DNA from 3 places in the Microbacterium protaetiae genome. Region 3 is predicted to be linked to each of the others. Evidence: predicted binding sites of a transcription regulator. Region 3 holds the regulator's gene; each other region holds the start of a gene.

What was found. The regulator LexA, encoded in region 3, represses DNA repair genes until DNA is damaged. The targets are predictions, from matches to a motif close to TCGAACANNTGTTCGA.
Region 1: a site for LexA is predicted at 2,624-2,639, ahead of ET475_RS06300 (HNH endonuclease signature motif containing protein). Genes of this name have one in related genera too.
Region 2: a site for LexA is predicted at 3,158-3,173, ahead of ET475_RS12450 (HNH endonuclease signature motif containing protein). Genes of this name have one in related genera too.

The regions. Positions count from the first base shown of each region.
Region 1 covers NZ_CP035494.1:1,348,623-1,359,163, forward strand. The annotation lists gene ET475_RS06295 (acyltransferase family protein) at 1-1,135, opposite strand, end outside; gene ET475_RS06300 (HNH endonuclease signature motif containing protein) at 1,258-2,616, opposite strand; gene ET475_RS06305 (dihydrofolate reductase family protein) at 2,725-3,000, opposite strand; gene kdpC (potassium-transporting ATPase subunit KdpC) at 3,004-3,609, opposite strand; gene kdpB (potassium-transporting ATPase subunit KdpB) at 3,652-5,781, opposite strand; gene kdpA (potassium-transporting ATPase subunit KdpA) at 5,781-7,451, opposite strand; gene ET475_RS17810 (potassium-transporting ATPase subunit F) at 7,451-7,540, opposite strand; gene ET475_RS06330 (helix-turn-helix transcriptional regulator) at 7,739-8,623, shown strand; gene ET475_RS06335 ((R)-mandelonitrile lyase) at 8,703-9,131, shown strand; gene ET475_RS06340 (glutathione peroxidase) at 9,259-9,759, opposite strand; gene iolB (5-deoxy-glucuronate isomerase) at 9,840-10,541, opposite strand, start outside.
Region 2 covers NZ_CP035494.1:2,685,402-2,695,942, reverse strand. The annotation lists gene argS (arginine--tRNA ligase) at 1-1,457, opposite strand, end outside; gene ET475_RS12450 (HNH endonuclease signature motif containing protein) at 1,580-3,118, opposite strand; gene ET475_RS12445 (NADPH-dependent FMN reductase) at 3,514-4,077, shown strand; gene ET475_RS12440 (MFS transporter) at 4,119-5,369, opposite strand; tRNA gene ET475_RS12435 (tRNA-Arg) at 5,596-5,671, opposite strand; gene trmB (tRNA (guanosine(46)-N7)-methyltransferase TrmB) at 5,715-6,461, opposite strand; gene ET475_RS12425 (DUF3097 domain-containing protein) at 6,454-7,293, opposite strand; gene ET475_RS18270 (TPM domain-containing protein) at 7,426-9,438, shown strand; gene ET475_RS12415 (PspA/IM30 family protein) at 9,491-10,276, shown strand; gene ET475_RS12410 (arginase family protein) at 10,366-10,541, shown strand, end outside.
Region 3 covers NZ_CP035494.1:2,810,312-2,820,852, forward strand. The annotation lists gene hflX (GTPase HflX) at 1-1,188, shown strand, start outside; gene ET475_RS13000 (dipeptidyl-peptidase 5) at 1,536-3,428, opposite strand; gene ET475_RS13005 (methylenetetrahydrofolate reductase) at 3,692-4,660, shown strand; gene metE (5-methyltetrahydropteroyltriglutamate--homocysteine S-methyltransferase) at 4,657-6,978, shown strand; gene lexA (transcriptional repressor LexA) at 7,038-7,748, opposite strand; gene ET475_RS13020 (LysM peptidoglycan-binding domain-containing protein) at 8,003-8,356, shown strand; gene ET475_RS13025 (histidinol-phosphate transaminase) at 8,433-9,470, shown strand; gene hisB (imidazoleglycerol-phosphate dehydratase HisB) at 9,467-10,078, shown strand; gene hisH (imidazole glycerol phosphate synthase subunit HisH) at 10,075-10,541, shown strand, end outside.

The DNA of each region.
Region 1 (10,541 bases), 1.5 Mb from region 3:
GACGGTTCGATGTCGTGGGCTGCGGCATCCGTCGTCGTTCGAATCCCGCGAGGGACCACGCGGTCGCGGCGACCAGGATCGCGGCTACACCGATCCACAGTGGTCGCGTGATCCACCACGCGGTGCTCGAAGGCTCGGGCAGCGGCATCCCGAAGCTGATCGCAGCGAGCGCGGTGAGCCCGGCCATCGTCAGCAGCACCGGCATGTGCCACAGGTAGATGGTCATCGTGCGCGCGGTGACGAATCGGGTGAAGGTCGCGACGCGGGGGCGACGACTGAAGCGTGTGAGAGGCTCGCGCACCAGCGAGAACAAAGCCGTCTGCGCGGCGCCGACCAGCAGAAGCGCCGCCGTGGGGGGATTGAGGTTCTCGAGCAGGTCGGGCGAGAAGACCCCCACGACGAAGGCCAGCGCCAGAGTCGCGATCGACGTCGCCACCACGAGTGTGCGGGTGCGGCGGCGCAGGGCGTCGATGCGGCCGTCAGCGAGGAAGAAGCCGAGTTGCTGCAACGCCAGCCACACGAATGCGAGGTTGAGAAAGCCGATGGCGGCGGCGCCGGTCGCGGCACGAATGACATCGACCGCGACCGCCGCACCGACGAGGACAAGGATGCTGCGCAGCGTTGCGCGCTCGTGGGCGGCAAGCAGCGCCGGCAACAGTGCCTGACAGAGCAGGAACACACCGAGGAACCACAGCGGCTGGCTGTAGCGGAACCCGGCGACCTGCACTATCTCGCCCGGCACGCCGAACACCGTGAGCATAGCGAGACCGATGCCCACGGCGCCGATCGACACCACCGCGGGTACGAGAAGGCGATGGATGCGCGCGGAGACGAAGGCCACGGCCGTGCCGCCGGAGCCACGAAGCCGGCGGTAGGCGACAGCACCGGCGAATCCGCCGACGACGAAGAACACCGGCATGATCTGCGCAACCCAGGTCAGCGGCATGAGCCACGCGGTGCCTTCAGCGGCGTTCTCGAAAACGGGCCCGGTGGGCGTGATCGTGACCCCGACCATGAGGGCGTGCAGCACCACCACGGTGGCCACGCACAGCGCGCGCACCAGGTCGACGGCGGTGTCGCGCTGCGCGCGCACCGGTGACGCATCGCGGATCGGGGGCGCTTGCACAATAGCCATAGAGGTCCTCCTCGGGTCGGTCCTGAGGAGGCTATGGATGCTGCGGCCGCCGCCGCATCACCCCGCGGTGTCGTCCACCCCATACGCGGGGGTGAGATCTGCGAGCAGCGACGGCGCCGCCATCACGCCGCGTAGTCGAAGCGCGCGCGACCGCCCAGCCGGGGTGTACGCGTCGGGTCGACACGGGCCGGCGGAATGAACCAGACCCGGGCTTTGCGACCGGTCCCCTCGATGCGCACCTCCCACCCGTTGTCGTGGACGCGATGGTGACAGGGTTCGCAGAGCAGCACACCCTCGTCGAGGTTCGTCTCTCCGTGGTCGTGCACCCACCAGTTCAGGTGATGTGCCTTGGTCATCCAGGGCGGCAGATTGCACATGGCGCATCCGCCGTCTCGTTCGGCGAGCGCGATGCGCTGAGCCAGCGTGAAGAGACGCTTCTCACGGCCCCAATTCATGATCTCGCTCTTATCGTTCAGCACGGCGGGGATGATTCCGGCACTGGCTGCCAGATGACGCGCCGCGGCGGCCGAAATCGGCCTATCGATGCCGTCGATGGTGGCGAGGCCGGTGCCCTCGGTGAGCGTGTCATAGTCCAGACGCACCACAACCGAGACTCCACCCAGCGGAACGCCCTTCTGCGCGCACCCGAGGGCGTGCTCGGCCAGTTGCACGAGGGCATCGGCCTGCAGCTGCGGCACGCTCGGACGGATCTGCTCGTCGTCGCCGGCGATCACATCGTCTTTCGCCTCACGGAACGCCGCGGAGACGTAGCCCTGGATCGCCGCCTTCACCGGCGCCCCTGCCACCACGGGGATCTTCGCATCGATGATCAGGAAGTCGTCGCGCTCGAACATGCGCAGATAACGCTCGCCCCGGCGCTCGTTCTCAGTGGGCGCACGGCCGTCTTGATCCAGATAAGCCTCGGCCTGGGCGACGAGCTTGCGCAGCTGGTCAAAGGTGAGACCCGGCGCCGCCGTCGTCAGTGCGGCCTCGGCCGCATCGCGATCCTCGAGATTGGTGCGCACGGCCACGCGGTCGAGCATCCCGATGATCAGGGCAGCAGCGGACCGGGTGAGCGTACCTTCCTCCATCGCCGCAGCGACACGGGCATGCTTGGCCGGAAGCTCCTCGCCGGTCAGGGCGAGCCGGGGCGCTATCGCCTTGCCGACGCCGACGAGCCGACTCGCCTCGCCTGAGCCGATGCCCATCGTCGCGGCGATCATCGACCCGGCGTTGCGGTATCCATGCTCTTTTGCAAGAGAATCAGCGCCCAGCTCGGGCCGGGACTGGCGATCCATGGCCTCGGCGACCTGTGCGCACACCGTGCCGAGCCGACGATCGACGGCGCCCAGTGCCTCGGTCACGGCCACCAGCGTCTGCCGATCGAGTTCCTGCGCCGGCGCCACACCCACGGCATCCCCCGCCCACGCTCGTCGCAGCGCCGCGACGGCGTCTTCAAGTCCAGCCAGAGGATCTCTCATACTTCAATAGTACCTATGTTCGCCTATAAAAGACAGTAATCTCCCCGCTATTCCGCGAATCTGTGGATAGGATCACCGCTGACCCGACTGTGGAGGAAGTGGCACCTACTATCGTTGATATCTTCGCTCTTGTTCGACGCCATTGCGCACCGACACGATGCCGGAAGCGAAGGTGCGGGTCGCGAGGTGTACGAGATCGAGGCGGTCCCGACCTTGCGCAAAGTACGGGATGCCGCCGCCGACGGCCACCGGGTGGAACGTCATCCGATACTCGTCGATGAGATCGGCTTCGACCGCCTGCGCCGCGAGCGTGGCCCCGCCGATCGCTATCTCGCCATCCCCCGGTTCAGTACGCAGCCGCTCGATCTCATCGGCGACAGACATCAATCAGCGCTCGTCGAGTGCGAGGTTGAGTTCCACGACATTGACCGTGCCCTCGCCGAGGGGAGCGGCATCCAGACCTTGCGTGTACCTGCGCACGAGCGCCGCGACCTCGGCGACCGGAATGCCGCGGGCACGGGCGACACGGGCGACCTGGATCTGCGCATACGCCGGACTGATGTCAGGATCCAGACCTGAAGCGGATGCCGTCACGGCGTCAGCGGGAACCTCGGATTCCGGTACCCCATTGAAAGTCGCGATCTGCGTGGTGCGCTGCCGGATCTCTGCGATGAGCGTCGCGCTCTCCGGACCAAGGTTGGATCCCCCCGAGCTCGTGCCCGCGTATCCGTCGGCGGCCTCCGACGGGCGCGACTGGAAGTAGCGCGGAAGCGGATCACCATCGGCATCCACGAAGGATTGCCCGAGCAGCGCCGAGCCGACTGCCGCCCCCTGCTTGTCGTGGAGCACGGATCCGTTCGCCTGCCAAGGAAAGGCAAGCTGCCCGATCCCGGTGATCACGAGCGGGTACACCACACCGAGCACGACCGTGAGGGCGATCATGATGACGACGGCCGCCAGCAGCGTGCGACCTGCGCGGAGAGCGGAGCTCATGCGTGGCATCCTTTCGTGACGTGGAGCGTGGAGAGTCCGGGTTCAGTATCCGGGGACGAGTCCGACGACGAGGTCGATCAGTTTGATACCTGCTGCGGCGATGACGACTCCACCGACGCCGTAGTAAAGCAGATTGCGCGTCAGTGCGCGGCCGAGGTCGGCCATCCGGTAGGGAACGCCTGCCATCGCGAGTGGGATCAGGATGCCCATGACGACGACGCTGAAGATCAGCGTCGACAGAATCGCCGATGCCGGCGAGTGCATGCCCAGAACATTCAGTTTCGCAAGCCCGGGGAAGGTCCCCACGAACAGAGCGGGGAACATCGTGGCGTACCTGACGACGTCGTTCGCAATGTTGAATGTGATCAGGGCGCCGCGGGTCGCCATCTGCCGACGCCCGGTCTCAATGATCTCGACAAGCCGACTCGGATCGTCGTCGAGCACGATCATGTTGGCCGCGCCCTTCGCCGCCGCCGTTGCGGAGTTCATGGCAACGCCGATGTCGGCCTGCGCGAGGGCCGGCGCATCATTCGTGCCGTCGCCACTCATCGCCACGAAGTTGCCGGCCTCTTGCTCGCGGGTGATTCGCGCGAGCTTGTCGGCAGGGGTCGCATCGCCCAGGAAGTCGTCGATGCCGGCTTCGGAGGCGATCATTTCGGCGGTGACCGGATTGTCACCGGTGACCATGAGGCTGCGGACGCCGAGCGCCCGCAGTCGTGCCGTCCGCGCGGGAAGCTCGGGCTTGACGCTGTCGCGAAGGTCCACGACGCCGAGCACGCGCCCGGGCATATTCGGCTGCTGCACGGCGACGAGCAACGGAGTACCGCCCGTCTGCGCGATCGCGGTGGTCTTGCGGTGTACGTCGTCGACCACCTCACGTCTCTGCTGGGTTCCGCCGTGCTTGAGCCAAGCGAGCACGGCGGACTCTGCCCCCTTGCGCACCCGCGTACCGTCGCGAAGATCGCGCCCCGACATTCTGGTGTGCGCACTGAAGGGCACAGGGTTTCCGTCGGGCACGTCTTCGGCGACAGCAGGGTGGCCACCGGCACGCGCCAGTCGGACGATGGAGTCACCCTCGGGCGTAGGGTCGTCGACCGATGACAGGAACGCGGCGACCAGAAGATCGTCGTCATCGCACCCCTGTAGGGGGATCAGGCGAGTGGCGCGCCTGTCTCCGCGCGTGATCGTCCCCGTCTTGTCCAGCATCACTGTCGTGATGTCTGCAGCGGTCTCCAGCGAATGCGCGGAAGAGACGAGCACATTCCGCTGAAGAAGCCGACTCATCGCCGCGATTCCGGTCACGGACAACAGCGCAGCCACCTCGGTCGGGATGAGGCACACCACCAGCGCCACCAGGACGGGGATGGACACCGCGGGTGCGACCGGCGAGACGATCGTGTTGAGCGTGAGGACCAGGATGATGAACGACAGTGAGAGCGAAGCTATCAGTGCGCTCAGCGCAAGCTCGTTCGGTGACTTCTGCCTTCGGGCTCCTTCGGCAAGCCGGATCATCCGGTCGACCGCGGACTGACCGTGCCGTTCCCTGACGCGAACGATGAGGCGGTCGGAGACGACGCTGGTGCCGGCGGAGACAGCGGACCGGTCGCCACCGAGGGCGCGGATCACCGGTCCTGCGTCGCCCGTGATCGCCGATTCGTCCACCGATGCGACGCCCCACACGACTTCGCCGTCGAGGGGCACCGGATCGCCCTCGTTCAGCACGACGATGTCGCCGGGTACCAACTCGTTCGAGTTCACATCGACGACCTCAGCGCGCCATGCCGCCGGGTCTCTCTTCGCGTCGTACCCCACGACGCGGTGCGTCATGACCGCCGCCTGGGTGGAGCGCAGCCCCGCGGTCTGTGAACGGCCGCGGCCTTCGGCGAGCGCTTCGGCGAGATTCGCGGTGAACAGGGTCAGCCACACCCAGACGGCGATCGACCACGAGAAACCGGGTGGCAGTGTGGTTCCTCCAGACGCGAGCGCGCCCCCCGCGAACGGCTCGACGATCGCGACCAGGGTGGCAAGCGCGCCTCCGCACCAGGTGAGCAGCAGCACCGGGTTCGTCCACAGCGTCCGGGGGTTCATCCGCCGCAGTGCATCGAGCAGGATTCCGACGGCGATACGGCACCGTCTGGACTGAAGACCCTCCTCGGGTGTGCGCGTGACCATCAGCCCAGCCCCTCGGCGAGCGGGCCCACGAGCAGATACGGCACGAACATCGGCAACGCCATGAGGGCGATGACGGCGATCAGGAAGGCGACGAACTGCGGATGCCGCAGGGGCAACTCACCGACGGTGGTGAGAGCACGCTCCTGCACGGCGAACGTTCCAGCCAGCGCCAAGACCAGCGTTATGGGGATGAAGCGGCCCAGCAGGATGATGATGCCGAGCGTGACGTTGAGCCACGGGGTGTTCGCATCCAGTCCCGCGAAGGCGGAACCGTTGTTGATCGCGGCAGAGACGAACGCATAGACGATCTCGGACACACCGTGCGGCCCCGTGTGGCCGAGACCGGCGAGCATTTGAGCGCGGATCGGGGGGATGGCAAGCGTCAGTGTTGCGCCGCCGAGAGCCAACGCCGGCATCACCAGAATGAACACGCTCACGATCTTTATCTGCTGCGTTCCGAGCCGCTTGCCGAGGAACACCGGCGCGCGGCCCAGATGCAGGCCGGTCAGGAAGGTCGCGAGCACTATCAGCACGAGGATCGCGTAGAGTCCGGCGCCCACCCCGCCCGGCGACACCTCGCCGATCATCATGTTGAGCATGAGCACCATGCCCCCCAGGGCGGTATACGAACTGTGGAGGGAGTTGGCCGCGCCGCCCGACGTTCCGGTGGTGGCAGCCCCGAAGAGTGTGGACCCGAGAATGCCGAATCGCTGCTCTTTGCCTTCCATTGCAGCGCCGGCAAGGGTGGGTGCCGCGCCGGCACCGGCCAGTTCGAATGCAGTGAGGGCAACGAAAACAGACACGAACAGAATCGACATCGTGGCCAGAAGCACGTACCCCATGCGCTGGTCATCGACCATCGTGGCGAACGTGCGCGGCAGAGCGAACGGAATCAACAGCAACAGGAACACCTGGAAGATGTTGGTCCACGCCGTCGGGTTCTCGAACGGATGGGCTGAATTGGCGTTGAAGAACCCGCCACCGTTGGTGCCGAGCATCTTGATCGCCTCTTGGGACGCGACCGGGCCGCCGGGGATCGATTGGATGCCGCCACTGACCGTGGCCACAGACGTGAAGCCGGAGAAGTTCTGAACCACGCCGCCGACGATGAAGACGAGTGCGGCGATGATGCTCAACGGCAAGAGGATGCGCAACGTGGTGCGCACCAGATCCACCCAGAAGTTGCCGAGGGTTCCGGTTCTGCGGCTGGCCATGCCGCGGACAAGCGCGATCGCCACCGCCATACCTGCGGCGGCAGACACGAACATCTGCACACTCAGGCCGAGCATCTGCACCGCGAAGCCCACCGTCTGTTCCGGGGCGTAAGCCTGCCAGTTGGTGTTCGCGACGAACGACGCCGCGGTGTTGAATGCGAGGTCAAGGCTCAGCGGAGGATGCCCCAGCGAGAACGGCAGCATCGGCTGGAGCACTTCGAGCAGGAAGAGAAGCACGAGCCCGACGGCAGAGAAGGCCAGCAGAGCGCGCAGGTATTCCTTCCATGACTGCTGCACGCGGGCGTCCACTCCGGCCAGCCGGTACAGCACCCGCTCGACCCGCCAGTCCTTCGCCGTCGTATATACCCACGCCATGTAGTCACCGAGCGGGCGATAGAACACGCCGAGCACGAGTGCCAGTGTCAGTAGTGCGGCAACGGCGAACAGCCACTCCACTAGAGACGCTCCGGCCAGATCATGGCGATGATGAGGTAGGCGATCGCGGCGACACCCACGACGGCACCGATCACTTCGACGACAATCACAGCGCTACCAGTGCCTTTCGACCGCGACCTGCGGATGCCCGTGACGTATCTTACCCAGACACCGCATGCCCGATCGGAGGCCGCCACTCCTGAGCCGCTCTTCTCGTCTGGGTCACCCCGTGGCGCCGACCAGTGACGGCCGTGACCGGTACTGGCAGGCCCTCCCGCAGTGCGGACCGGGCGGGTACCGTCAAGGTCATGGACCACCGCAGTGAGGTGCGCGAGTTCCTCTCCACGCGCAGGGACCGCCTTACGCCCGACCAGGCGGGTCTGCCCGCGTATGGCGGCAACCGGCGCGTTCCCGGCCTGCGCCGCGAAGAGGTCGCCATGCTCTCCGGAGTCAGCGTCGACTACTACACCCGCCTTGAGCGCGGCAACCTCGCCGGCGCGTCCGACAGCGTTCTCGGATCGCTCGCCCGAGCCCTGCAGCTCGACGACGCCGAGACCGCACACCTGTTCGACCTCGCCCACACCGCGAACGCGTCGCCCACTGCGACAAGGGCGCGCAAGCGCGCCGACGGCCTGCGGCCCAGCATCCTGCGTCTGCTCAATGCGATCACCGATGCGCCGGCGATGATCCGCAACAACTACTTCGACTACGTCGCCGCCAACCAGCTTGGCCGTGCCCTGTATGCGCCGCTGTTCGCCCACCCCGCACACAACAGCGCGCGGTTCGCGTTCCTCGATCCGGCGGCCCGAGACTTCTATGTCGATTGGGACAAGAACACGCAGGAGCTGGTGGCAACGATGCGTGGTGAAGCCGGCCGCAACCCGTACGACAAGCGGCTCACCGAGCTCGTGGGCGAGCTGTCGACCCGATCTGAGCGGTTCCGCACCCTGTGGGCGGCCCACGACGTGCGTTACCACCGAACCGGGGTCAAACGCCTGCACCATCCGGTGGTGGGCGAGGTCGAACTCACCTACGAGGCGTTCGAGCTGCCGGCCGACCCGGGTCTGAGCATGTCCACGTATACGGCCGCGCCCGGCTCCCCGTCTGCTGACGCATTGCGCATGCTCGCCAGCTGGGCCGCCACCACCGCGTCGTCTGCGCCCCGTCCGCAGAACGCCCCTGCAGACCGGTAGGAACCTTCCGGGCTGGATGCCGCAACCCCGTCACCGGCCGCGCGAAGCCGCCGCCGACAGCTCGCAGAGGAGAAACCAGATGAACATCGAACCGCAGACCCCAACCAGCAAGAACCCTCCGGAACATTTCGCCGGCGACGTGTGGGTGGACACGATCGCCACCCCGAACGAGGCCGACCAGCGGATGACCGTCGCCACGGTGCACTTCGCCCCGGGCGCGCGCACCGCGTGGCACTCCCATGCCCGCGGGCAGTATTTGCGCGTCACACAGGGCGTGGCTCGGGTCGGGCAGCGCGACGGAACGGTCATCGAAGTGCACCCCGGGCAGACGCTGTACACACCATCCGGCGAAGATCACTGGCACGCCGCCGCACCGGACTGCTTCATGGAGCACATCGCGATGCTCGAAGCCGGCGACGACCCGGCCACGACAACGGTGTGGAAGGAACACATCACCGATGACGAATACGCCGGCTCTGCCGCGACCGACCGCGCCGACGAGCGATGAACGGGCGGACGCCCCAGCGCTGACGACCTTGCGCGTCGACCCGCGCTGATCAGGGCTCTCGCCCTCGGCGTCAAGCGATGGCGATGGCTTCAGGCCGCACCGCCGGCCTCACGCCGCGCCGCCGGCCTCACACCGCGTCGCCGCCGGCGCCCGGCAGGCTCTGTTCGATCGCCGCGATCACAGTGGGGTCATCCGGCACGGTGCGGGGGCGGAACCGATGCACCTCGCCCGAAGGACTGACCAAGAACTTCTCAAAGTTCCAGGTCACCTTTCCGGCTTTGCCGGAGGCATCCGGAGTCTTCTTCAACTCGGTGTAGAGCGGGTGCTCGTGGCGTCCGTTGACCCTGATGCGATCGAAGATCGGAAAGGTGATCCCGTAGGTCGTCGAGCAGAACTGTTTGATGGCCTCGTTGCTGCCCAGCTCTTGCAGAAACTGATTGCTCGGAAAGCCCAGCACCTGAAGTCCGCGATCGCCGTATTCCTGCTGCAGCTTCTCGAGGGTCTCGTATTGGGGAGCCAGCCCGCAGCGCGAGGCGACATTGACGATCAGCAGCGCTTTGCCATCGAACGCAGACAGCGACGTCTGCGTTCCCTCCATCGTTGTGATGGGGATGTCTCGAAGGTCCATGTTCGGTGCAACATCGAGGACCGCGCATCTATTCGCAGAGTGCGCGCTCGCACTCTGCGAACGAGAGCCCCGGGAAAGGTTCAGTCTGCGACGTAGGGCAGGCGAGAGTCCGGCTCCAGCCCCTCCCACAGTTCGCGCACCCAGGCGTGATCGGGGTCGTCGCTGACGACCCAGGCGCGCTCGGGCGAGGGGCCGGCCATGACGTTCAGGTAGTAGAGGTCGTAGCCGGGCGCGGCCACGGCCGGGCCGTGGTAGCCGAACGGCACGATGGCGATGTCACCGCTGTGCACCTTGGCGCCGATGTCGATCGATCCGGCCGGAGACGAATAAGTGCTGAACAGTCCGAACGCGGCATCGCTGGGTTCGCGCCGGGCGCTGCGGGTTTCAGCGGCCTCGAAGTAGTAGATCTCCTCGAGCGGCACCTCTCGCCCCGGCACCTCTTCGTCGTGCTTGTGGGGCGGGTACGACGACCAGTTCTGCGACGGAGTGATGACCTCGCACACGATGAGCCGAGCGGCATCGAGTGCGGCCACGGTGCCGAAGTTGTGCACTTGTCGCGAGGAGGCCCCGGCACCCCTCAGCTCGATCGGGGTCTCTTCCGCGGCGATGTAGCGCGTCGGCTTGACGACATCGGTCGGCGACGTCGCGACCGCTATCCGTCCCGACCCGGCGAGCGTGCCGGTGGTCGCGCTGGAGAGGTAGAGCACATCGGTGGTGCCGTCGAAGACCGACGACCTGCCCGCCAGCTCGACCGTGTGCTCGACCCCGTCTTCGGTGTATGT
Region 2 (10,541 bases), 120 kb from region 3:
TCGGCGGCGAACGCCACGATCCGCGGGAACTCCTGCAGCACCCCCAGCAGGGCTGCCTCGGTGGGGTGTGTCAGCGTCTCGGGGGCGAACGCGCTGCGGTCCACTCCGGCATCGTCGGCGTTGCGACTCACGTTGTGCGTGCGGGCATGCGCGTACTGCACGTAGAAGACGGGGTTGTCGTTCGTGCGCTTGCGCAGCAGTTCGGGGTCGAGGGTCAGCGGCGAGTCGGCCGGATAGCGACCCAGTGAGTACCGCAGCGCATCGGTGCCCAGCCACTCGCGCAGGTCATCCATCTCGATGATGTTGCCGGCGCGCTTGGAGAGCCTGGCGCCGTTGACCGACACGAGCTGCCCGATGAGCACCTCGATGTCTTTCTCCGGGTCTTCCCCCGCAGCACCCGCGATGGCTTTCAGTCGGTGCACGTACCCGTGGTGGTCAGCGCCGAGCAGGTAGATCTTGTGGGCGAAGCCGCGGTCGCCCTTGTTCAGGTAGTACGCGGCGTCTGATGCGAAGTACGTGTACTCGCCGTTGGAGCGGCGGATGACGCGGTCTTTGTCGTCGCCGAAGTCGGTCGTGCGCACCCACACGGCGTCATCGGCCTCGAACACGTGCCCCTGCTGACGCAGGCGGTCCACTGCCTCATCGACGAGGCTCGGCCTGCCGTCGACGTGCTCCTTGAGCATCCGTTCGCTGAACCACACGTCGAAGTGCACGTTGAAGGCCTCCAACGACGCCTGCAACTCACCGAGCTGGAACGCATACGCACGGTCGCGCGCTATCGTCAGCTGCTGTTCGGCCGGAAGCTCGAGAAGGTCGGGCCGCACCTCGAGCACGCGGCGGGCGAGGTCGCCGATGTAGGCACCGGCATAGCCGTCTTCGGGCGTCGGCTCGCCCTGTGCTGCCGCCAGCACCGAACGGGCGAAGCGATCCATCTGCGCACCCGCGTCGTTGATGTAGAACTCACGCACCAGCGTCGCCCCGCTGGCCAGCAGCAAGCGGGCGATCGAGTCGCCCAGCGCCGCCCAGCGGGTATGCCCGATGTGCAGCGGGCCGGTCGGGTTCGCGCTGACGAACTCCAGGTTGATGGTGTTTCCGCGCTGCGATTCGTTGGTGCCGAAGGCTGCACCGGCCTCGACGATGGTCTTGGCGAGAGATCCGGCGGCTGCGGCATCCAACCGCACATTGATGAAGCCGGGGCCGGCCACCTCCACAGAGGCGATACCGGCGACCTCTCCGAGCTTGTCGGCGATCTCAGCGGCGAACTCGCGCGGGTTCGCACCGACCTTCTTCGCCAGTTTGAGAGCGGCGTTGGATGCCCAATCGCCGTGATCGCGGTTCTTCGGGCGCTCCAGAGGCAGGTCGCTGGGGACGAGTCCCTCGGTGGATCCGGCTCGTCGCGCCTCCGCGAGCGGGCGGACGACGTTGAGCAGGGCTGCGGAGAGGGCTTCAGGATCCATAGACCGACAATTCTACGGGTGGGCCGCCGCGCGCCCGCTGAGAATGGCGGCGGGGCGCGGAAGCTCCACCGCTGCCCGTCGGATCAGCAGGGCTCAGCAGGCTTCAGCGGGTCCGGAACGGTTCAGAAGGGTGCGGGGTCGCGTGCGTACTGCGCGGCGATCGCGTGTCGGGTGTGGGGGTCGGGATCGATCAGCGCGACGGGATCGAATCTGACGGTGCCCGGTGGCCGGGACACGTGAGTGCGTCCGGTGGGGGCGGTGAAGATCAGAACGCCGCCGGCGAGTTGCTCGACCTCCCACGCGGTCTCGTGTTTGACCGTGTGATGGCGTTGGCAGAAGTGCTCAAGATTGCACAGGCACGTCGGACCGCCCGCCGCGTGCGGGATCGTATGGTCGATGTCGCATCTGCGCGCGGGCCTGCGGCACCCGGGGAACCGGCACTGCTGGTCTCTGACCTGCAGGAACCGCTTCTGCTTCTTCGAGGGTCGGTATCGGTCCACACAGACGGGAATCCCGGTGGCCGGGTCGGTGAACACCCGCGTCCACATCACCGCACCGCCGGCCAGCCGCCGTGCGGTGTCATCGTCGATCGGGCCGACACCGTCGACGACCGCTCCCCCGACCTGGGTTCCGGTGATCACGGGTGCCGGGACCGTGACCTGCACGTCGGCATGGATCGCGGAGAGGCCGTCACGGGCCTCGTCAGTGGCCCCATGCCCGGTGAACGGCGCGGCAAGCAGCAGGTCGCAGAACATGTCCGCCATGATCTGGGTCACCGTCCGCTCATCGAACACCGGCTCGGCCGCCCCATCGGTGCCGGCAGCGGCGTCGATGCCAGCGTCGTCGGTGCCGGCGTCGGGGGCACCAGCGGCGTCGATGCCAGCGTCGGGGCCGGTGCCGGCAGCGGCATCGGCATCGGCATCGGCATCGGCATCGGCATCGGCATCGGCATCGGCATGTGCCGCCGCAGCCTCGGACTCCTTCTTCTCGGTCGCGTTCATCTCGAACAGCGCGGTCGCGGCCTTCCGCAGCCTCGCCACCGCGCCCATGCCCTGCACGGTGGGGACATCTGCGGTCACCCGGGTAAGGCCCGGTTCCAGCTCGCGCACCGAAACCTTGCGCCGGGCCACGGCCTCTCGCACACGGGTGGCGGTGCCTTCCGGATCCAAGCGCACGACCAGACCCGACAGCGCCGCCTTCAGCTGGGCCGGAGTCATCTCCCGGGCCATATCCCGCGCGACGGCTTCAAACCGCGCCCGTACTCCGTCATCGGAGATCTCCATGCCGGCCTCGGCGATCAGCACCGCGTGCTCCCCCGAGAACTCGCCGCAGCTCGCATCGCACAACGTCTCATAGAACACCCCGGTCAGCATCGCAGCCTGCGACACCTTCCGCGCCACCTGCCACTCGCTCAGGTGCAGCCCCGCCGCGATCTCGGCGAACAACTCCCGCATCGCCAACTGCGAGGCAGACATCACCGATCCGTTGCCCAATCGGGCCGCGCGCTCGGCCTCACGCCGCTGGATCAGATCTGCGACCCGGGAGAAGAAGAACATCTCGGCCGCGAACGCGCGCGCTGCCAGCGACCGCGACGCCACCAGCTCGTCGACCAGCTCATCCACCTCTGAGAGCACCGGAGACACATCCATCAACACTGACACCGTGGGCCCCCTTCCGAATGAACCAATACCCACATACTATCGAATATCTCTACGCTATGCAAGGTCTTGCCATCCGCTTTTTTAACTGGTGCGAAGCGATATCCGGCACGTAGTAACCCGGCCACCATGCCGATGGTATTCTGGCGTCAGTCTCGATGATCTCATCGGCCATCCACCCGGCAGACGCCCGCCCGAGCGGCCACCGTCCTCAGAATGCCAGCGGTCCGCGACATCCTCCCCGGCCCGGAACAGGTGCCCAGAACGGCGACCGGTCCGAACGTCCGCGCCTGCGGCACCGCTGAACGCCCCACAGCGTCATACGACGACTTCTCACGCGCACCGGGAATTCGCCTGTGGCGCTGCGGCGTTGAATGGATGCCGGAAAGGGAATCTGAATGACACGCCTCATGATCATCGTCGCCAGCATCCGCGAGGGCCGCATCGGCCTGCCGATCGCCCAGTGGGTGCGCGGCGTAGCCGAATCCGACGGCCGCTTCGACATCGACTTCGCCGACCTCAAAGAGATAGACCTGCCGCTGATGGACGAGCCGAACCATCCCCGGCTGCGTCAGTACACGAAAGACCACACGAAAGCATGGAGCGAGCGCGTGGACGCCGCCGATGCTTTCGTGTTCGTACAGCCCGAATACAACTACAGCTATGCGCCGGGCCTGAAGAACGCTCTCGACTATCTGCACCAGGAGTGGCGGCGCAAGCCGGTGGGCACCGTCAGCTACGGCGGCATCTCGGGCGGCACCCGCGGCGTCGTTGCGCTGCGCCCGGTGCAGCAGGCCTTGGGGTTGGTGCCCACGGGTGCCAACGTCGAGCTCGCTTGGGCGGCGCAGCAGCTCGACGACGACGGCGAGTTCCAGCCGCGCGAGAGCAATGAGCGCGTGCTGCGCACGCAGTTCGACGAGATCGTCGCGCTGGATGCCGCACTGCGGCCGCTGCGCGGCTGAGAATCAGTCGCGCCGTCACAGGGCGGCATTCCGTCGCGCCGTCACAGGGCGGCGCGACGGGGCGCCCGTCGCATGTACAGGCCGGTGAGCACCGCACCGGCCATCAGCACGGCTCCCCCGATGATCACCGTGATGGGAATGCCCAGGAGGCTTCCCAGCACCCCCACCGTCACGCCGCTGAAGGTCTGCATGCCAGGGCCGAACATGCTGTAGGCCCCCAGCACCCGGCCGCGCTGGCCCGGCGGTGCCTCGAGCTGCACGATCGCCTGGCCGGTCGAGGTCGCCGTGATCTGCGAGAAGCCGGTCAGCACGAGCGCGACCACCGCCACCCACAGCAAGCCGGTGAAGGCGAAGATCATCGCGAACGCACCGAACGTGATCGAGCTGATCACCGCCGTGCGCACGGTCGGCTTGAACCATCCGCTCGCTTCGAGAAAGAACCCGCCGGCCACACCTCCGATGCCGAGCGCGAAAAGCAGCGCGCCGTACACGAGCTCACCGTCGACACCCGGCGGCGTCAGCGCCGTTCCGAACGCCGGCATCGCCGTTTGCAGCACGGCGCCGATCGATACCGATGCGAGGGCGGCGAGCACCAGCATCCCCATGATCACCCGGTCACGGCGCACGGTGCCCAGCACACGGAACGACTGCCACAGCGACACCCGCTTTGCCATCATCCGGCCCTCGCGGCTGTGCCCGGTGAAGCTCGTGCGGGTCAAGAACAGCGTCAGGGGCAGATAGAACACGATGTTCGCGAAGATGCCGCCGGTCGCGCCGAACAGCAAGAGCAGCGCCGAGCCGACGACCGGCCCGAACAGCACACCGAGGCTGCGAAAGGTCGCATTCATTCGCACCGCGCTGGGCAGCTGCTCGCGCCCCGCGAAATCGTAGAGCATCATCTGCTCGGCCGGTCCCCACAGGCATCCCGCCAGCCCGTGCAGCACCAGCAGCACGCACGCTTGCCACAGCTGCAGGGTGCCGGTCAGGAAGAGGACGCCCCAGCACAGTGACACGAACATGAACAGACCCTGCGCGATCTGGATGATCCGGCGACAGTCGAACCGCTCGGCCAGCGCCCCGGCATACACCGACAGCAGCAGAAACGGCAGCCAGTGGCTGACCAGCTGAAAACCCACCAGCACCGGTGAATGGAAGGTGTTCCACAGCACCAGGTAGGTGATGACGTGCTCGATGTTGTCGCCCATCATCGCCAGGCCCGCCCCGACCAGGTACGGCGCGGTCTTCCAGCTGCGCAGCACCCCGAACTTGGGTGCAGGAACGGGAACGGTCACCGCCCCATCCTGGCGCAGTTTCGGGATGCCACAGAGCGGCTTGGCTCGTTCAGTGAGCGTTCTGGCGCGACAGTCGTCGATCAGTGGTTCGCCGAGTGGGCGCGAAAGTGGGCGACCATCCGCATGTCACGCGAGGAGAGGTGACGGGAAGTCCGTCCACCAGGACTCGGCCAGACAGATCCGGGAGATGTGAAAGGCCGGCCCTTGCGGACTGGCCTTTCACGGATGGTGCCCCCGACAGGAATCGAACCTGCGACCTTTGGTACCGGAAACCAACGCTCTATCCCCTGAGCTACGGAGGCGTGCCGATCAAGACTATCAGGGCGCTGCACCCGTGCCCGACGCTCACACCCGCTCGTACACCAGGTCGCGGATATCGCGGCCGACCGCCAGTCCTTTGCGCTCGAACGCGGTCATCACGCGACCCTCGTACCGAGGCGCCCACTCCCCCTCGAACGCCCGGCGGAAGCCGGGAGCGGCATCCATCACCTCGACCATCTGTAGGGCGTAATCCTCCCAGTCGGTGGCCAGGCGCAGCAGCCCGCCGGGGGTGAGTGCCCGGGCGGCGAGCGCCGCGAACTCCGGAGCTATCAGTCGCCGCTTGGTATGACGCTTCTTGTGCCACGGGTCGGGAAAGAACACCCAGATCTCATCGACGGATGCCGCAGGCAGCAGATGCGCCAGTACCTCGGGGGCGTTCGCCTCGACGAGGCGCAGATTGCGCGCCCCGGCGGCGTCGGCGTCTTTCATCGTGCGGGCCAGGCCCGCCTTGAAGACCTCCACCGCCAAGAAGTCGATTTCGGGACGCGTGGATGCCGCGTGCACGACCGCGTGCCCCTGGCCCGATCCGATCTCCACGATCAGCGGCGCCGACCGGCCCCACACCGCCACAGGATCGATGAGCGCGTCGCGGGCCACGCTCGTGGTGGAGATCTCTCGCGGCACATCGAGCAGGTAATGGGGCGAGAGTTCGGCCCAGGCGCGTTCCTGGCCCTCGCTCATGCGTCCGCTGCGGCGCACGAACGAGACGGTCTGCTTGCGGTGAGCGGGATCGGGATCGTGCACCCCTCCAGCGTAGGCGGGGTCAATCATCGACGGTGACGAAGTCGATGAGCTCTTCGACGCGTCCCAGCAGCGCCGGTTCGAGGTCGCGGTAGCTGTGCACGCGCGAGAGGATGTGCTGCCACGCACGTGCGATGTCGGCCTGCTCGTCGGCGGGCCAGCCGAAAGCCCGGCAGATCCCGACCTTCCACTCCACTTCGCGCCCGATCACCGGCCACGCCGTGATCCCCAGCGCCGCAGGCCGCACGCACTGCCACACATCGATGAACGGATGCCCGACGATGCGCACATGCGCGCCGTGCGGGCCGCGCTCGACGGCCTCGGCGATGCGCGCTTCTTTCGATCCGGGTACCAGGTGGTCCACCAGCACGCCGTAGCGCCGCGACGCCGAGGGCGGATCGTCGCGCAGCGCGGCATCCAACAGGTCCACGCCCTGCAGGTACTCGACCACCACGCCTTCGGCGCGCAGGTCGGCGCCCCAGACCTTCTCGACGAGCTCGGCGTCGTGCCGTCCCTCCACGAAGATCCGCGACGCGCGCGCGATGCGGGCGCGCTGGTCGGAAGCGGCGAATGAGCCCGATGCCGTGCGCTTCAGCCCGCCGGGTGCTTTCGGCGTCGGTGCGACGAGGATCACCGCTTCGCCGTCGACGAGATACCCCGGGCCAAGCGGGAACATCCGGCGCTTGCCGCGCCGGTCCTCGAGCTCCACGAGCCCACCCGAGACCGAGACCACCGCTCCGCAGTACCCGTCGTCGGCGACTTCGACGACCACGTCGCGATCGGCGGGCACCCGCTCCAGTTCGCGGTGGAACTGCGTGCGCCATCCCGACGCGAGCACGTCGGCTCCGTAACGGTCGTCCATGTCGCCCTCCCGAACCCGAAAGCCTAAACGCTGCGACTCCGTATCGCCGGCAACGACCCGCCCCCTACCGTCGTATGCCTCTGTCTGAATAGACTCACCATCAGTAGAGCGTCTCAGGGGAAGGGACCACGGATGCACCTTCGTCGCCTCATCGCCGTCGTCGCGGCGTGCGCCGCTCTGGTTCTCGCGCCGGCGGCGGCCGCCTCGGCCACCGACCCGGTCACGCTCGGTCAGGACTACGTTCTCGACGACGTCGGCATACTCAGTTCGTCGGAGTTGGCCGATGCCGAGCAGGCGGCACAACGTTTCGCCGACGACACCGACATGAACCTGTGGACGGTCTACGTCTCCACATTCACCGGCCCCTCTGCAGCCGAAGACTGGGCGAACACGACGGCAGAGCGCAACGGACTCGGCCCGAACCAGTACCTGCTCGCCGTGGCTGTGGACTCGCGGCAGTTCTATCTCTCCGGCGACTCCGCCGGTCCTGTCTCCAGCGACGCGTTGACGCGCATCGAGCAGGAGCGCATCCAGCCCACCCTGGCCTCCGGCGACTGGGCGGGCGCCGTTGGCGCGGCCGTCGACGGTTTGAAAGACGCCGCCGGTGGTGGCTCCGGCGGGGCACCCTCCAGCGGCGGCGGGGCGATCATCGGCATCATCATCGCCGTGGTGATCATCGCCGTCATCGTGCTCGTGATCTGGCTGATCGTGCGCTCGCGGCGCAAGAAGGCGAAGACCGCCACCGGACCGGCCCTGCAGAAGCTCAGCGTCGAAGAGCTCGCCCGGCGCGCGGGTTCGGCTCTCGTGCAGACCGACGATGCGGTGCGCACCAGCGAGCAGGAGCTGGGATTTGCCGCCGCCCAGTTCGGCGACGACGCCACCACCGAGTTCCATGCGGCGCTGCAGCAGGCCAAGACAGACCTCGACCAGGCCTTCGCGCTCAAGCAGAAGCTCGACGACGCGCAGGAAGACACCGAGCAAGAGAAGCGCGCCTGGAACACCCAGATCGTGCAGCTCTGCGAGCACGCGAATCAGGTGCTCGACGAGAAGGCCGCCGCGTTCGACGAGTTGCGCAAGCTCGAACAGAACGCCCCCGAGGCGCTGCAGAAGACGAAAGCCGAGCGCACGAAGGTGGGAGCGGCGTTGGATGCCGCATCGGCCACACTCGCGCAGCTGTCGACGTCGTATGCTCCCGAGGCGCTGGCACCGGTCGCCGACAACCCGGCGCAGGCGCAACAGCGACTCGCTTTCGCCGACGAGCAGCTCACCACTGCCCAGCAGCAGCTCGACGCGGGCAACGGCGGGCAGGCGGCGGTGGCGATCCGCGCCGCCGAGCAGGCTGTCGACCAGGCGCAACTGCTCGAAAATGCCATCGGAAAGCTGGGCGCCGATCTTGCCACCGGCCAGAAGAGCGTCGCGGCGATGATCGTCGATCTCGAAGGCGATATCGCCTCGGCATCGGCGATCCCCGACCCGAACGGGCAGGTGGCAGCCGCCGTCGCCGCCACCCGCACTCAGGTCGACGCGGCCAAGGCCGACATGACGGCCGCGCAGCAGCATCCGCTGGCCGCCCTCAAGGCACTCGAGGCCGTCAACACGCAGATCGACCAGGTGCTGCAGGGAGCCAGGGATGCCGCCACCCTCGCGCAGCGGGCGCAGCAGCTGCTCGGCCAGACGATGATGCAGGCACAGGCTCAGGTCTCGGCCGCCGAGGACTACGTCACCGCGCGGCGCGGCGGGGTGGGCACCGACGCCCGCACCCGTCTCGCGCAGGCCGGCGCCGAACTGGCCCAGGCGCAGCAGCTGCAGTCCACGGCCCCCGATCAGGCCCTTCAACACGCACAGCGCGCCGATCAACTGGCCGGCCAGGCCCTGCAGTTGGCGCAGACCGACGTGGGCGGCTTCGGCGGCACCGCCGGCGGACTGTTCGGCGGCGCGCCGGCCGGCTCAGGCGGCGGCAACAACGTGCTCGGCGCCGTCTTGGGCGGCATCGTGATCAATTCGCTGCTCGGTGGCGGCGGTGGTGGCCGCCGTGGCGGCGGTTTCGGCGGCGGCAGCCGCAGTCGCAGCGGCGGTGGTGGATTCAGCGCCGGAAGCTTCGGTGGCGGCGGCACCCGCAGCCGCCGGGGAGGTGGTCGCTTCTGATCCGCACCCACAGTCTCGATATGACACAGAACCCCGACAGGAAGGAACCCTGATGGCCAAGCAGTCCATTTTCGGCCGGATCTCCACGCTCTTGCGCGCGAACGTCAACGCAATGCTGGACTCCGCCGAAGACCCCAAGAAGATGCTCGACCAGCTCGTGCGCGACTTCACCAACAACATCGCCGACGCCGAGTCGGCGATCGCCGAGACGATCGGCAATCTGCGCTTGCTCGAGCGCGACCACGAAGAAGATCTGCAGTCCGCCACCGAGTGGGGCAACAAGGCGGTCGCAGCCAGCAAGAAGGCCGACGAGCTACGGGCCGGCGGGCACACCGACGAAGCCGACAAGTTCGACAACCTCGCCAAGGTCGCCCTGCAGCGCCAGATCCAGTCCGAGAACGAGGCCAAGGCAGTCGAGCCGCAGCTGGCCGCGCAGAACGATGCCGTCGCCAAGCTCAAAGACGGCCTGAACGGCATGAAGCAGAAGCTCGAGCAGCTGAAGGCGAAGTCGTCGGAGTTGATCGCGCGGCAGAAGACGGCCGAGGCGCAGAACAAGGTGGCCGACGCGGTCAAGTCGATCGATGTCATGGACCCGACCAGTGAACTCGGCCGGTTCGAAGACAAGATCCGTCGCGAAGAAGCCCTGGCCGCCGGCAAGCAGGAGCTGGCCGCCTCGAGTCTGGACGCGCAGTTCAACCAGCTCGAGGACATCGGCGAGCTGACCGAGGTCGAGGCGCGGCTGGCCGCGCTGAAGGTGGGCAACAAGCCCGCCGTGAGCGGAGCGAGCGCCCCGTCGGCGATCGACGCGCCGTCGGCGCCCTACACGCCCGGCCAGTGACCGTGTGATCGCGTACGACGCATGACGATGGATGCCGCGGCCCATCCTGGGCTGCGGCATCCATGTTCGGCGAGAAGGGAGCATGACCGATGACGCGCTTCATCGTCGCGCCTCAATGGCAGGGATCGGGCGCTGCACGAGCGATGCTCCTGGTCGACGGCGCCCAGGCCATCGAAGGCGACCTGCCCAGTGCAGCGTGCACGCACATCGACGTTCCCCTCGAAGCGGGTGAGGGCCTGGGCACGCGCGTGCACCGGCTGAGCGC
Region 3 (10,541 bases):
GCGCTCGCCGAGACGGCCGGCGCGGTCGTGCTGGATGGAATGCTGCAGCGCCGTCCGCATCCCGACCCGGCCACCTACGTCGGCCGCGGCAAGGCGCAGGAACTGCGCGATGTCGTGGCAGCCCTGGGCGCTGATACCGTGATCGCCGACACCGAGCTGGCACCCAGCCAGCGTCGTGCCCTCGAAGACGTCGTCAAAGTCAAGGTGATCGACCGGACCACCGTCATCCTCGACATCTTCAGCCAGCATGCGAAGAGCCGTGAGGGCAAGGCGCAGGTCGAACTCGCACAGCTCGAATACCTGCTGCCACGCCTGCGCGGGTGGGGTGATTCGATGAGCCGCCAGGCCGGTGGCCAGGTCGGTGCCGGCGGAGCGGGCATGGGCTCGCGCGGACCGGGTGAGACCAAGATCGAGCTCGACCGACGCCGCATCCGCACCCGCATGGCTCAGCTGCGTCGCCAGATCAAGGAGTTCGGGCCCGCGCGCGAAGCCAAGCGTGCCGAGCGCAAGCGCAACACCGTGCCGTCGGTGGCGATCGCCGGATACACCAACGCCGGCAAGTCTTCGCTGCTGAATCGACTGACCAGCGCCGGCGTGCTCGTTGAGAACGCGTTGTTCGCGACCCTGGATGCCACGGTGCGCCGATCGCAGGCCTCCGACGGTCGCGTCTACACGCTCACCGATACGGTCGGGTTCGTGCGGAACCTGCCTCATCAGCTGGTTGAGGCGTTCCGCTCGACGCTCGAAGAGGTCGCCGATGCCGATGTCATCCTGCACGTCGTCGACGCGTCGCATCCTGACCCGGCTGCCCAGCTGGCGACAGTGCGCGATGTCATCGGAGATGTCGGCGGGCGTGACATCCCCGAGATCGTGGTGTTCAACAAGGCCGATCTCATCGACGACGACGCCCGCTTGCTGCTGCGCGGACTCGAGCCGCGGGCGCTGTTCGTCTCAAGCCGCACGGGAGCCGGCATCGATGAGCTGCGTGCCGCGGTCGAAGCGGCCCTGCCGTTGCCGGCCGCAGAGGTGACAGCGCTGGTGCCGTACGACCGCGGCGACCTCATCTCGGCCGCGCACGAGACCGGCATCATCCTCGAGCAGGCGCATGAGGAAGGCGGCACGTTCCTGCACGCGCGCGTGGGCGCGCATCTGGCCGCCCAGCTCGCCCCCTACCTCGTCTCCCGCTGACCCGCCCCTTCGCCGAGTTGTCCCCGCGTTGCCCGAGTTGTCCTCGGGTTGCCCGAGTTGTCCTCGGGTTGCGCGAGTTGTCCTCGGGTTGCGCGAGCTGACCTCGGGTTGCGTGAGTTGTCCTCGGGTTGCGTGAGTTGTCCTCGGGTTGCGTGAGTTGTCCTCGGGTTGCGTGAGTTGTCCTCGGGTTGCGCGACCTGTCCTCTGACGTGAGTGGACAACTCGGGCAACAAAGGGACAACTCGGGCAACAGAGGGACAACTCGGGCAACAGAGGGACAACTCGGGCAACCCGAGGGACAACTCGCGGGAGGAGGGGGATGAGAGGGGGAGGAGGGGGAGGAGGGGTCAGGAGAGGGGGAGCGGCGGGACGTCGGCCGGGGTGAAGCCGAACACCGCGCCGAGGAACGCCAGCTCGGTGCGCAGCACATCGATCACCGTCTCGGTACGGCGGAAGCCGTGCGCCTCGCCCTCATACAAGACCGAAGCGTGCGGGATGCCGCGCTCGGCCAGCGCCGCACGAATGGCCTCTGCCTGGCTCGGCGGCACGACTGCATCGTCGGCGCCCTGCAGCAGCAGCACCGGCACGCGAAACCGCTCGGGATGCGACAACGGCGAACGTTCCAGGTACACGTTCTCGGCCTCGGGCAGCGGCCCGATCAGCCCGTCGAGATAGCGCGACTCGAAATCATGCGTGTCGGTGGCCAGCGCCCGCGCATCCCCGACGCCGTAGCGGGAGATCCCCGCCGCGAACACGTCGGTGTTCACCAGGGCAGCCAGCACCGTCCAGCCGCCGGCCGACCCTCCCTCGATCGCCAGGCGCGCGGCATCCGCCCGCCCTTCGGCGGCCAGGCCCTCGGCGGCAGAGGCGACGTCGTCGACATCCACGATGCCCCACTGTCCGCGCAGCCGCTCGCGATACGCGCGACCGTACCCCGTCGACCCGCCGTAATTGACATCGAGCACCCCGATGCCGCGGCTGGTGAAGTAGGCGATCTTGGCGGATGCCGCAGGCGCCGTGTGCGAGGTGGGTCCGCCGTGCACGAACACGAGGTACGGCGGACGTTCGCCTGCGAGGCCGGTCGTATCCGGGTTGGTGGGCGGGTAGTCGAAGGCGTGCACCACGCCGTGCGGCCCGTCGAACGTCGCCTCGCGCGGTCGGGGCGTCCACTCCGCTCCCCACGCCACACCGCCGCCCGCAATGCGCTGTGCCACGCCGGGGTCGTCGATGTCGATGAGCCACACCGACGGCGGGCCCTTAACGCCCGCACCGGTCACCAGCACCTTCGACCCCTGCACGTCTTCGACGGAGGCGTTGGCGGTCACATCGACGAGAAGAGGGGATGCCGCACCCGTGGCCGCATCGATGACGACGAGTTCGTCACCCCCGTTCGTTCGCACGGCCACGATGCGTCCGCCTGCCACCGGCTGGAACCACCGGGTGCCCAGCACCCAGATCGGGCCGCCCGTGTCGGCGTCGGCGGGTGCGACCGGTCGCCGCTCAAGGTCTGCCGAGACCTGCACGCGCCAGAGGTTCCAGCGACCGTCGACGTCGTCGGCGTACAGCAGCGCGTCGGGATCGACCCAGACCGGCTGCACCGGCGAGCTGTCCCCGCCGGCCACGGTCACCGCGTCGGCCACGCCGGTCGGATCAAGCCGCCCCACCCGCAGCTGCGCGCTGTCCCACGGCATGTCGGGGTGGTCCCACGCTATCCACGCCAGCCGCAGCCCGTCGGCAGACAGTGCCGGATGCGCGACGAAGTCACTGCCGCGCGTCAGCGCGAGCACAGACCCGTCGCCGACAATCTCGACGATGTCATGGGTGACCGACCCGTCACGATGTGTCTCGCGCACCGCGAGCAGCCGCCCGTGCTGCCAGGTCAGACCGCCGTAGCGCTCGCCGCGATCGGGCTCGGTGAGCCGGCGAGGTGATCCGCCGAGCGCGTACTCCCATACGCACTGGTCGCTCTTCTCGACGAAGAACAGCCGCCCGTCGGGGCTTGCCGTCCACGCGCCGCCGCCGTACTCGTGCACCCGTGAGGCCACGTTCCAGGGCGCCGGCAGCAGAACCCCGTGGCGGCGCGACAGCACCGTCATCCGGCCACCCTCGGCCGGCACCGACTGCCCCCACCACACATCGTCGCCGACGAAGCGCGCGCCCTCCAGACGCGGGGCGGAAGACGCCGCCAATTCGGCGGTGATCGGTGACGGCCACGTGCCGTAGGGGAGCGCAGAAGACATGGTTCCACGCTAGTCTGCGGCATCCCGCTACAGGCCCTGAAACCGTCCCTCTGGCCATATACCTCTGTCGATATGGACCTCGCAACAGTGCGTCATACCGCGTGACGAGCGGGGCGGATGCCTCTACGGTGGACCCATCGTCGCCCGGGGTTCGCCCGGGCAGGAGCGACAGCCGAGCCCGGCACCCGCCCGCACACTCCGCGCACTCGTGCGCGGTCGCGGCCGCCTGGCCTTTCGCCCTTGCCCATCGAACAGGAAACCCCATGACCCTCGCCGACGATCTGCAGCGCACCTCGCCGATCGTGCCGTTCTCGTTCGAGGTGTACCCGCCTCGCACGCCGGCGTCGACGCTCGCGTTGCACGACACGCTCACGCGGCTGGCCGAGGCCGGGCCCCGGTTCATCTCCGTGACCTACGGCGCCGGTGGCTCGACCGGAGGTGCCTCGCTGGAGGTCCTGCGGTACTTGCGCACGCACACCGAGGTCGAGCCTCTGGCGCACCTGACGTGCGTGGGCAACACTTATACGGGAGCGGCCGGACTTATCCGGGAGTTCCTGGATGCCGGCATCCGGAGTTTTCTCGCCCTGCGTGGCGACCCGCCCGTCGGTGCCGAAGAGGGCGACAGTTTTCTCGGCGACCTGGAATCGGCCGCGCAGCTCGTGCAGCTCATCGATCGGGTGCAGGCCGAGCGCGCGCCATATGCCGAAGCCGGCATCAACGGTCTGCCTCGCGCGGCCCGGGTTGTTCCCGGTGAGCCTGTCGAGATCGCCGTGGCCGCCTTTCCGAACGGCCATCCGCGCTCACGCCACCCGCGCGAGCACATCGATGCGCTGCTGGCCAAGCAGGCGGCCGGCGCCACCTTCGCCATCACGCAGCTGTTCTTCCACGCCGACGATTACCTCGGCTTCGTCGATCGCTGTCGCGCCGCCGGCGTGACGATCCCCATCCTGCCCGGCATCATGCCCGTCACCTCGCCGGCGCGGCTGGCCCGCGTGCTGGCGCTGACCGGTCACGAGGTGCCCGCCGAGCTGTCCATCGATCTGCAGATCGAGCCCGATCCGGCACGGCAGCGGGCTATCGGTGTCGCCTACGCCGCCCGCCTGGCCGCCGAGGTCGTGGCCGGCGGCGCCCCCGGCGTGCACCTGTATGCATTCAACAGCCATGAAACCGTCCTCGCCGTCTTGAGCGAGGCCGGAATCCCGACCACCATCCAGAAGGAGACCGCACGATGACCGCATTCCCCGCCGGGACGATCCTCGGCTACCCCCGCATCGGCCGCCGCCGCGAGCTCAAGCGTGCCGTGGAGGCGCACTGGGCCGGCACCCTCGACGAAGCCGCGCTCGAGACGACGGCCGCTGATCTACGCAGGGCCACCCGCGAGCGTCTGGCCGAGCTTGGCCTCGGCAAGGACGACTCGTCGATCCCTGAGTCGTTCTCCTACTACGACCAGGTGCTCGACGCGGCGGTGGCTGTCGGGGCGTTGCCCGACCGCTTCGCCGACGTGCGCGAGAGCGACGGCTCGATCGGTCTGCGCGCGTACTTCGCCGCCGCGCGCGGCGACAGCGCGCACGCGCCGCTGGAGATGACGAAGTGGTTCGACACGAACTACCACTACCTCGTTCCCGAGATCGCCCCCGATACCGTGTTCGCGCGCTCGGGCGATCGGTTCGTGCGGCAGGTCGCCGAGGCGCGTGCCGAGGGATTCACCACGCGTCCTGTCGTGGTCGGCCCGGTCACGCTGCTCGCGCTGGCAAAGCCCGCCGAGGGCGCGCCCGACGGCTTCTCGCCGCTGGACCGTCTCGACGACCTGCTGCCGGTCTACGTCGAGCTGCTGAGCGCTCTGCGCGCCGCGGGGGCGGAGTGGGTGCAGCTGGACGAGCCCGCGCTGGTCAGCGAGACGCTCGATACGACCTCGGCTGACCTGGCGCGTGCCGCCGAGCGCGCGTATGCGGTACTCGGGGGTGCGACCGACCGCCCCCAGGTGCTGGTGGCGTCCGGGTATGCGCAGCTGTCGAACGAGAGCTGGCGTGCGCTGGCGGCGGCACCGATCGAGGCCATCGCCGTCGACCTCACCCGTGGCGGCGTGCCCGAACCGCTGCCGGGACTTCAGGCGAAGACGCTCGTGGGCGGTGTGATCGAGGGGCGCAACATCTGGCGCGGCGACCTCGAGCGCGCGTGGACGACGCTCGAGCGTCTGGGCGGTCTGGGGGCGGCAGGGGTCGCCGTGGGCACGTCGACGTCGCTGCAGCATGTTCCGCACGACGTGGCCGACGAGCCCGACCTCGACCCGCGTCTGGCGTCGTGGCTCGCATTCGCCGATCAGAAGGTGGATCAGGTTGCGATCCTCGCCCGGGGGCTTGTCACCGACCGTACGCAGATCGAGAACGAGCTGAACGCCGCCACGGCGGCACTGGCCGACCGCACCGCCGCCGACGGGGTGCGCGATGGAGCGGTGCGACCGCGCGCGGCCGCCCTCGACGCTACCGCGTTCACCCGCGGCCCGCAGGAGGAACGGGATGCCGCACAAGAGGCCCTGGGGCTGCCGCTGCTGCCGACCACCACGATCGGTTCGTTCCCGCAGACCGGCGAGATCCGTCGCGCCCGTGCCGCCCACGACCGCGGCGAGCTGTCCGCGGCCGATTACGAGGATGTGCTGCGTCTGGAGATCACCTCGGTGATCGGGCTTCAGGAGGAACTGGGGCTGGATGTCCTCGTGCACGGCGAGCCCGAGCGCAACGACATGGTGCAGTACTTCGCCGAGAACCTCGATGGGTTCGCGGTGACGCGCAACGGGTGGGTGCAGTCGTACGGGTCGCGTGCGACGCGTCCGTCGATCCTCTGGGGTGACGTGTCGCGACCGGCGCCGATCACTGTGCGTTGGTCGCAGTTCGCCCAGGACCTGAGCGAGAAGCCGGTCAAGGGCATGCTCACCGGCCCGGTCACCATCCTCGCCTGGTCGTTCGTGCGCGACGACCAGCCGCTGGCCACGACCGCCAACCAGGTCGCACTGGCCCTGCGCGATGAGATCGCCGACCTCGAGGCGGCGGGCATCCGCATCATCCAGGTCGACGAGCCGGCATTGCGCGAACTGCTGCCGCTGAAGAAGTCCGACCAGCCCGCGTATCTCGACTGGTCGGTCGCATCGTTCCGCCTGGCCACGGCGGGGGCGGATGCTGCGACCCAGGTGCACACGCATCTGTGTTACTCGGAGTTCGGCGTGGTCATCGACGCCATCTCGGCTCTGGATGCCGATGTCACCTCGATCGAGGCGGCCCGCAGCCGTGGCGAGGTCATCGCCGACATCGCCGAGTCGGGCTTCGCGCGGGGGATCGGGCCCGGCGTGTACGACATCCACTCTCCGCGTGTGCCGCAGGTCGATGAGATCGTCGATCTGCTCGAGCAGGCCGTCGCCGCACTCCCGGTGCGCCGGGTGTGGGTCAACCCCGACTGCGGTCTGAAGACGCGTGCCTACCCCGAGACGGTGGCGGCGCTGGGCAACCTCGTCGCCGCCGCCGAGCGAGTGCGTGAGGGGCGCCTCGTGCAGGTGTAATCGTGTGATCGACGCGAAGGGGCCCGGGCATTGTGCCCGGGCCCCTTCGCATGCCTGTCTCAGATGGCGCGCAGTACCGCCACGACCTTGCCCAGCACCACGGCGTCGTCGCCGAGGATCGGCTCGAAAGCCGAGTTGCGGGGGAGGAGCCAGGTGTGCCCATCGCGCTGCCGGAAGGTCTTCACCGTCGCCTCGCCATCGAGCATCGCGGCGACGATGTCGCCGTTCTCTGCCGTGTTCTGCGAGCGGACGACGACCCAGTCGCCCGAGCAGATGGCCGCGTCGATCATCGACTCGCCCTGCACCTTGAGCATGAAGAGGTCACCCTTGCCCACGAGTTGACGCGGCAGGGGGAAGATCTCTTCGATCTGCTGCTCGGCGGTGATCGGCACGCCCGCCGCGATCTGGCCCACCAGAGGCACCAGCGCCGCGTCGCCGACGGCGGGAACGGTGTCGGCGGGGTTCTCGGTCGACGCGCCGGGAAGGTCGATGAGGATCTCCATCGCGCGCGTCTTCCCCGCGTCGCGGCGCAGGTAACCGCTCAACTCGAGTTGGTTGAGCTGGTGGGTCACGCTCGACAGCGACTTCAGCCCGACCGCATCGCCGATCTCACGCATGCTCGGCGGATACCCATGCCGGGTGATGGAGCGCTGGATCACCTCGAGAATGGCCATCTGCTTGTCGCTCAGGCTCTTGCGCCGCCGCGTCTGCCGCCGTGGCTTGTTCTCGCGTGACGCCACCGCCGCGGCGTCCTGAGATGCATCGCCCATGTCAATTCCCGTCCCGCCGCTCGCGCAGCTTCTTCGAATGTCGGAGGTCGGTGATGAGGTGTCCTCATCGAAACGGTATCCCGTTCCGGACCCGGATCGTCGTCAGCACGCGGGCGTGTCGCCTTCGAGTCGATTCGGAACCGGATGCCACTTGACAGTCTATAACATCGAATGTACATTCGGAACAGAGATTCGGTACGGGGGTTCCCGGCCGAACCCTCGCACCGAATCTCTCCACAGCATCAGGAGGAGTCATGGTCACCATCGCCCCGACGGCACCGACCGCCACTCGACTGCGGGTCACACGCCGCGGCCGTCGCGTTCTCGCCGCACTCGTCGCCCTCCCGGTCGCGGCCGCCATCGCGGCGGCGGCGATCAGCTCGGGGTCGGCTTTGGCCTCTCGCGACGCGGGTGCCCCGTCGGGCACGTTCACGACCGTGACGGTGTCGGCGGGCGATTCGCTGTGGGGCATCGCCCAGCGCATCGCCCCTGAGGCAGACCCGCGCGACGTGGTCGATGCGATAGTGCGGTTGAACGCACTCGACGGTGTGTCGATCACCCCAGGCGAGCAGTTGTCCGTTCCGCAGGAATACGCGCCCGCGCGGTGATGGTGCCATCCGGCTCTACGATGGAGCGGTGAGCCCTCGATTAGAAGACTTGCCCCTTCGAGACGATCTGCGTGGCATGAGCCCCTACGGCGCGCCGCAGGCGCGTGTGCCGGTGGCGCTGAACGTGAACGAGAACACGCATCCGGTTCCCAAAGAGGTCGCCGACGACATCCTCGATGCCGTGGCGCTCGCGCTGCGGGATGTGAACCGCTATCCCGACCGCGAGTTCACCCAGCTGCGCGAGGCGTTCGCCGAATACTTGGGGCATGGGTTGACCCGCGAGCAGCTGTGGGCCGCCAACGGGTCGAATGAGGTTCTGCAGCAGGTTCTGCAGGCCTTCGCGGGACCGGGCCGCACGGTCTTCGGCTTCGCGCCGACGTACTCGATGTACCCGCTGCTGGCCCGCGGCATCGGCAGCCGGTGGGTGGCGGGGGAGCGCGGCGTCGATTTCACACTCGATGCCGACTCGGCCGCTGCGCAGGTGGCCGAGGCGCACCCCGACGTGGTGTTGCTGTGCTCACCGAACAATCCGACCGGCACCCCGATGCCCATCGACGTGATCGAGCGCGTGTACGAGTCCACCGACGGCATCGTTGTGGTCGACGAGGCGTACTGGGAGTTCGCGCCGCGCGACGAGCGCTCGGCACTGACGCTGTTGCCTGGCCGAGAGCGGTTGGTCGTCTCGCGCACGATGAGCAAGGCGTTCGCCTTCGCCGGGGCGCGCGTGGGCTATCTGGCGGCCGATCCGACCGTCGCCGACGCACTGCGCTTGGTCCGGCTGCCGTATCACCTCAGCGCGCTGACACAGGCGGCGGCAGTGGCGGCGCTGGCGCACGCGCCGACGATGCTCGCCACGGTCGATGACATCGTCGCCCAGCGCGACCGCATCTCGGCGACCCTCGAGGCGCTGGGCTACAAACCGTTCGAGTCATGGACGAACTTCGTGCTCTTCGGAGGTGTCGAAGACCCGGCTGCCACCTGGCAGGGGCTCTACGAGCGCGGCGTGCTGGTGCGCGACGTCGGCCTGCCGCGCACGCTGCGGGTCAGTGCCGGAACCGAGGAGGAGACCAGCGCGTTCCTGGACGCATTGGCCTCGATAGACTCGGCCTCATGAGCAGCGCCCACCCTCGCACCGCATCGCACACCCGCAGTACGAGTGAATCGACGGTCGAGCTGCAGCTCGACCTCGACGGCACCGGAGCCGGCAGCATCGACACCAGCGTGCCGTTCTTCGACCATCTGCTCACGGCGTTCGCCAAGCACTCGCTGACAGACCTGACCGTGCGCGCCTCGGGCGACACCGACATCGACGTGCACCACACCGTCGAAGATGTCTCTATCGTGCTGGGCCAGGCCATCGGCGAGGCGCTCGGCGACAAGAGCGGTATCTCCCGCTTCGGCGACGCCCTCGTTCCGCTCGACGAGGCTCTGGCCCAAGCTGTCGTCGACATCAGCGGGCGTCCCTTCCTGGTCCACGACGGTGAACCTGCCGGTTTCGAGCTGCACCTCATCGGTGGCCATTTCACGGGTTCGCTCGTGCGGCACTCCTTCGAGGCGATCACTTTCCACGCCGCCCTGACCACGCACGTGCGCGTGCTGTCCGGTCGTGATCCGCATCACATCGCCGAGGCGGAGTTCAAGGCGTTCGCCCGCGCGTTCCGGCAGGCCAAGGCGCTCGATCCTCAGGTACGCGGCATCCCCAGTACGAAGGGCGCGTTGTGAGCGACAGGCCGCTGGTTGCCGTCCTCGACTACGGATCGGGCAATGTCCACTCGGCGGTGAAAGCCCTCGAGACCGCCGGTGCCGACGCGCGACTGACAGCCGACCGGCACCTCGTGCAAGATGCCGACGGCCTGGTCGTCCCCGGGGTGGGGGCCTTCGCCGCGGTGATGGACGCCCTGCGCGCTATCCGCGGCGATGAACTCATCGACCGGCGGCTGGCCGGTGGCCGGCCGGTGTTGGGCATCTGCGTCGGGATGCAGGTGCTGTTCGGGCGCGGGGTCGAGCGTGGGGTCGACACCGAGGGGCTCGGGGAGTGGCCGGGTGTGGTCACCGAGCTCGACGCGCCGCTGCTGCCGCACATGGGCTGGAACACCGTGCGACCGGATGCCGGCAGCCGCCTTTTCGCGGGCATCGAGAACGAGCGCTTCTATTTCGTGCACTCATATGGCGCTTCCGCATGGAA